DNA from 2 places in the Streptomyces sp. NPDC001843 genome. Region 2 is predicted to be linked to the other one. Evidence: predicted binding sites of a transcription regulator. Region 2 holds the regulator's gene; the other holds the start of a gene.
What was found. Region 2 encodes HspR, which represses chaperone genes until heat shock. Its sites were predicted from a motif close to TTGAGNNNNNNNNNCTCAA; they were not measured.

Region 1 (3,233 bases), on a different contig from region 2:
CCGGCCGCTGGCTGAACGACGACCGCGCCGGCGCGGAGCTGGAGTACGAGCTCTACCTCGCCGCGCTGCGCCGCCCCGCGCTGCGCCCCGTCGCCGCCGAGTGGACGGAGGAGGTCGCCGAACTGCTCGCCCGGCGCACCGACCCGCGCACCGGACGTGCCCTGGTCGCGCTGCTCGACGGGATCTGTCTGCAGGTGCTGCTGACGGGCGGTGAGTACGACGAGGAGTACACGAGGGACGCGCTCGCGAGGGTGATCGGGGCGGGCGGCTAGACGCGTCGGCTCCCCCCCCGGACGCTTCGGACGCCCCGGACTCCCCGGTCGCCCCGGCGCACCCCCGGCCGTCAGGCCCCGCCCTGCGGCGACCACACGTACGGCGTGAGTGTCGTCACCGCCCGGAAGCCCAGGCGCCGCAGTACGCGCGAGCTGTCGGCCGAGGCGTCCAGGTGGAGGTAGGTGACGCCCCGCGCGGCGGCGAGGGCGGCGCGGGTGGCGACCAGGGCGCGGTAGACGCCCTTGCCCCGCCACTGAGCAAGGGTCGAGCCGCCCAGCAGGCCGGCGAACTCGGTGCCGGGGCGGAAGGACAGCCAGGCCGCGCTGACCATGTCGCCGCCGGCCTCGGCGGCGTACACGGCGAGGTCGTCCGGGGCGGTGGCGAGCCGCGCCAGCAGGTGCTCGGCGAGCCAGCTCATGTCCTGCCCCCAGACGGTCGTCTGCAGCGCGCCGATCCGGTGGATGTCGGCGTCGGCGCTGACCCGGCGCAGGCGCACGCCGTCCGGGAGTTCGGGCCGTTCCACGGCCAGGTCCGCCACGGGCGCGACCAGCACCGTCTCCTCGGCCCCGGGTGCGAAGCCCGCCGCGCGCAGCCGGTCGGTCAGGTCCTCGGGGGCGTCGTGGCCGCGGACCTTCCACTCCACCGCCTCCCCGCGCGCCGCGAAGTAGTCCCGCTGCCGGCAGATCAGCTCGTCCAGCTCCCGTCCGCGCAGTTCCAGGTCGGGCGGCGCGTTGAGGATGCCGCGGAACAGGCCGACGGTCCGCAGCAGCCTGCCGTCGTACTCGTGCGTGACGCCGGGCGGCGGGGCCGGCGGCGTCGCGCGTATCTGGGAGTCGTAGGCGGCGAGTAACGCCGAGGTGTCGGTCATCCGGTGCACCGTACGGGGAATGCGAGGGCGGGTGGCAACTGCTTTTCCGATGGGGCCCGCGCGGCGCCCATCTGATGATCGCTCACAGCGAACACCCCTTGGGGAACAATCGGAGGCTCACGAGCATTGAGTCGGCATAGCTCAAGTTGACTGCCTAAGGGGAGATCATGACTGCTGAGTCCACGGCGTCCACACCACTCACCCTGCCCGTGCTGCCCCTCGACGACGAGGTCGTGCTGCCCGGGATGGTGGTCCCGCTGGATCTGAGCGACTCCGAGGTGCGGGCCGCGGTGGAGGCCGCGCAGGCCGCCGCCCGGTCGGAGCCGGGGAAGCCCAAGGTGCTGCTGGTGCCGCGCATCGAGGGGACGTACGCCAATACGGGTGTGCTGGGCACGGTCGAGCAGGTCGGCCGGCTCGCCGACGGTGACCCGGGCGCCCTGATCCGCGGCCGCGGACGGGTGCGGATCGGTGCCGGGACCACCGGGCCGGGTGCGGCGCTGTGGGTCGAGGGCACCAGGATCGACGAGAGCGTGCCGGACCCGCTGCCGGGTCAGGTCGCCGAACTCGTCAAGGAGTACAAGGCCCTCGCCAGCACCTGGCTGAAGAAGCGCGGCGCCTGGCAGGTCGTGGACCGCGTCCAGGCCATCGACGACGTCTCCGCGCTCGCCGACAACGCCGGTTACTCGCCGTTCCTGACCACCGACCAGAAGGTCGAGCTGCTGGAGACCGCCGACCCGGTCGCCCGCCTGAAGCTCGCCACCCAGCAACTGCGCGACCACCTCGCCGAGCAGGACGTCGCCGAGACCATCGCCAAGGACGTCCAGGAGGGCGTCGACAAGCAGCAGCGCGAGTTCCTGCTGCGCCGCCAGCTCGAAGCCGTCCGCAAGGAACTGCGCGACCTCAACGGCGAGAAGGACGGCGAGGAGTCCGACGACTACCGCGCCCGCGTCGAGGCCGCCGACCTGCCCGAGAAGGTCCGCGAGGCGGCCCTGAAGGAGGTCGACAAGCTGGAGCGGTCCAGCGACCAGTCCCCCGAGGGCAGCTGGATCCGCACCTGGCTCGACACGATCCTCGAACTGCCGTGGAACGAGCGCACCGAGGACGCGTACGACATCCAGGGCGCCAAGGCCGTCCTGGACGCCGAGCACGCGGGCCTGGAGGACGTGAAGGAGCGGATCACCGAGTACCTGGCGGTGCGCAAGCGGCGTGCCGACCGCGGCCTCGGCGTGATCGGCGGCCGGCGCGGCGGTGCCGTACTGGCCCTGGTCGGCCCGCCAGGCGTCGGCAAGACCAGCCTCGGCGAGTCCGTCGCGCACGCCATGGGCCGCAAGTTCGTCCGGGTCGCCCTCGGCGGCGTCCGCGACGAGGCCGAGATCCGCGGCCACCGGCGTACGTACGTCGGCGCGCTGCCCGGCCGGATCGTCCGCGCGATCAAGGAGGCCGGTTCGATGAACCCGGTCGTCCTGCTCGACGAGATCGACAAGGTGGGCTCGGACTTCCGCGGCGACCCCGCGGCCGCCCTCCTCGAAGTCCTCGACCCGGCCCAGAACCACACCTTCCGGGACCACTACCTGGAGGTCGAACTCGACCTGTCGGACGTGGTCTTCCTCGCCACCGCCAACGTCCTGGAGGCCATCCCCGAGGCCCTGCTCGACCGCATGGAGCTGGTCCGCCTCGACGGCTACACCGAGGACGAGAAGGTCGTCATCGCCCGCGACCACCTGCTCCCGCGCCAGCTCGACCGGGCGGGCCTGGGCAAGGACGAGGTCACCCTCGACGAGAGCGCGCTGCGCAAGCTCGCCGGCGAGTACACGCGCGAGGCGGGCGTGCGCAACCTGGAGCGGTCGATCGCCCGGCTGCTGCGCAAGGTCGCGGCCCAGCACGAACTGGGCGAACGGGAGCTGCCGTTCACCGTCACCGACGGCGAACTACGGGACCTGATCGGCCGGCCGCACCACGTGCCCGAGTCCGCCCAGGACCCGGCCGAGCGCCGCACGGCGGTCCCGGGCGTGGCGACCGGCCTCGCGGTGACCGGCGCGGGCGGTGACGTCCTGTACGTCGAGGCGTCCCTCGCGGACCCCGAGACGGGCGC
Region 2 (3,233 bases):
ACAGTTACGCGCCGGACGTCACCGAGACGACGTGCGTGGCGATCCTGCAGCCCGGGTATCGCATCGGCGAGCGCACCATCCGCCCCGCGCGGGTGGCCGTGGCCGAGCCGCAGCCCGGCGCGCAGACGGTCAAGGCCGAGGGGGCCGACGAGGCCCAGGCGGCGGACGACGACAAGGACAACGGCCCTGAGGAGGGCTGACGTCGTAGACACTGACGGGAAGGAGGGGCGTCGGGGATGAGCACCAAGGACTTCATCGAGAAGGACTACTACAAGGTCCTCGGCGTCCCCAAGGACGCCACCGAGGCCGAGATCAAGAAGGCGTACCGGAAGCTCGCCCGCGAGAACCACCCGGACGCCAACAAGGGCAACGCCAAGGCCGAGGAGCGCTTCAAGGAGATCTCCGAGGCGAACGACGTCCTCGGTGACCCCAAGAAGCGCAAGGAGTACGACGAGGCGCGCGCGCTCTTCGGCAACGGGGGCTTCCGCCCCGGGCCGGGAGCGGGTGGCGGATCGTTCAACTTCGACCTGGGCGACCTCTTCGGCGGCGGAGCCGGAGGCGGTGCCCAGGGCGGCGGCTTCGGCGGCGGAATCGGTGACGTCTTCGGGGGCCTGTTCAACCGGGGCGGTGCGGGTACCACACGCACCCAGCCCCGGCGCGGCCAGGACATCGAGTCCGAGGTCACGCTGAGCTTCACGGAGGCCATCGAGGGGGCCACGGTCCCGCTCAGGATGTCCTCGCAGGCACCGTGCAAGGCCTGTTCGGGCACCGGCGACAAGAACGGCACCCCGCGTGTGTGCCCGACCTGCGTCGGCACCGGCCAGGTCGCCCGGGGCTCCGGGGGAGGCTTCTCCCTCACCGACCCCTGCCCCGACTGCAAGGGCCGCGGTCTGATCGCGGAACACCCCTGCATGGACTGCAAGGGCAGCGGCCGGGCCAAGTCGTCCCGCACCATGCAGGTCCGTATCCCGGCCGGCGTGACCGACGGGCAGCGCATCCGGCTGCGCGGCAAGGGCGCGCCCGGCGAGCGGGGCGGGCCGGCGGGTGACCTGTACGTGGTCGTGCACGTGGGTGAGCATCCGGTGTTCGGCCGCAGGGGCGACAACCTCACGGTCACCGTCCCCGTCACGTTCGCCGAGGCGGCCCTCGGCGGCGAGGTCAGGGTCCCGACCCTCGGCGGCCCCGCCGTCACGCTGAAGCTGCCGCCGGGCACGCCCAACGGGCGCACCATGCGGGCGCGGGGCAAGGGCGCGGTCCGCCAGGACGGCACCCGCGGCGACCTGTTGGTCACCGTCGAGGTGAGTGTTCCGAAGGACCTGTCGGGGAAGGCTCGTGACGCGCTCGAGGCGTATCGCGAGGCGACCGCGGGGGAGGATCCGCGGGCTGAGCTGTTCGAGGCTGCGAAGGGAGCTTGAGTGGGATGGACGGCCGTCGACGCAACCCGTATGAACTGACCGAGGAGACCCCGGTCTACGTCATCTCGGTGGCGGCCCAGCTTTCCGGCCTGCACCCGCAGACGCTGCGCCAGTACGACCGCCTGGGCCTGGTCTCGCCCGACCGCACTCCCGGCCGGGGCCGCCGCTACTCGGCCCGCGACATCGAACTGCTTCGCCAGGTGCAGCAGTTGTCGCAGGACGAGGGCATCAACCTGGCCGGCATCAAGCGCATCATCGAACTGGAGAACCAGGTCGCCGCCCTCCAGTCCCGTGTCGCGGAGATGCAGGCGGCGCTGGACGGCGCGGCGGCGGCGATGCGTCAGCGCGAGGCCGCCGTGCACGCCTCCTACCGGCGGGACCTCGTCCCGTACCAGGAGGTCCAGCAGACCAGCGCGCTGGTGGTCTGGCGTCCGAAGCGGCAGGGGCCGTCGGACTGACGCGCACGCGCACGCCGAAGGGGTCCGGAGGGTGAACCTCCGGGCCCCTTCGCCGTGCCCTTCGGTGCCGGGGGGACGTTCCGGTGGGGACGTGCGCGTCGTGAATCGTTCGCTCCTGTGCTCGGATCGGGGCGGCGACCCGAGTGGGCGTTCGCGCTGCCGACGATCGCGACTCGCGAGGTATGGAGTTGGTTGCACCGATCTTTACCCACACGTGAACTCCCGCTGGGTGAAGGGTCCGTAAAGGGCGTTTGGAGGCGATTCCGCTCCGCCTTCACAGGTGCTGCGGAGCGTGGTGTTGCGCACTCGTTAAGTGATTCCGCTTGACGCCGGTGGTGGGCGACGCGTTGGCTTTTCAGACATCTGGGTGGCATAGGAGCCGCCGCGTCCCGAAACCCCTGAAGTGAGCCCTCGAATGCGTCGTATCGCCCTGTCCGTGGCCGCCACCACGATGACCCTCTCGCTCGCCGGCTGCGGCATGCTGAACGCGACGGGGGACTCGAGCGACGCAAGCCCGACCAAGGGCAACGACGTCACCGTGGGCGTCCTGATGCCGGAGAAGACGAACACGCGGTACGCGGAGTTCGACTACCCGATCATGCGGGACCGGATCTCCGAGCTCACCAAGAAGCAGGGCAAGACCGTGTACGCCAACGCGGGGTCGAGCCTGAAGACGCAGATCCGCCAGATGCAGCAGATGATCGACGACAAGGTCGACCTGATCGTCCTCGACGCCGTCGACTCGCACGGCATCGCCCCCATGGTGAAGAAGGCCCATGAGGCGGGCATCCCGGTCATCGCCTACGACCGGCTGGCCGAGGGCCCGATCGACGCGTACGCCTCCTTCGACAACGAGCTCGTCGGTGAGGTCCAGGCCCGCACCCTGCTCGAGGCGCTGGGCCCGCAGGCCGACACCTCCGACAAGGTCGTGATGATCAACGGCTCGTCCACCGACCCGAACACGGCGCAGTTCAAGGAGGGCGCGCTCTCCGAGCTCAACGGCAAGGTGACCATCGCCGACAGCTACGACACCCCCCTCTGGGACCCGAAGAACGCCGAGAAGGAGATGACCAAGGCGATCAACACGATCGGCAAGGACAACATCGCCGCCGTCTACTCCGCCAACGACGCCATGGCCGGTGCCATCGTCGACGCGTTCCACAACGCGGGCGTCACCCATCTTCCGCCCATCACCGGCCAGGACGCGGAGCTGTCGGCGGTCCAGCGGGTCGTCTCCGGCGAGCAGTACATGAGCGTCTACAAGCCCTACCCGGACCTGGCCCAGGCCGCCGCGGAGATGGCCGTCGCCAAGCTGCAGGGCCGGGACATCCAGTTCGACTCCCTCACCCAGGACAAGGTC

Region 1: a site for HspR is predicted at 1,268-1,286, ahead of lon (endopeptidase La). Genes of this name have one in related genera too.

What each region holds. Positions count from the first base shown of each region.
Region 1 is NZ_JBIATQ010000010.1:87,744-90,976, forward strand. It holds gene ACFYZQ_RS24815 (TetR/AcrR family transcriptional regulator) at 1-272, shown strand, start outside; gene ACFYZQ_RS24820 (GNAT family N-acetyltransferase) at 344-1,141, opposite strand; gene lon (endopeptidase La) at 1,309-3,233, shown strand, end outside.
Region 2 is NZ_JBIATQ010000003.1:268,316-271,548, reverse strand. It holds gene grpE (nucleotide exchange factor GrpE) at 1-200, shown strand, start outside; gene dnaJ (molecular chaperone DnaJ) at 237-1,415, shown strand; gene ACFYZQ_RS09675 (heat shock protein transcriptional repressor HspR) at 1,421-1,873, shown strand; gene ACFYZQ_RS09670 (substrate-binding domain-containing protein) at 2,289-3,233, shown strand, end outside.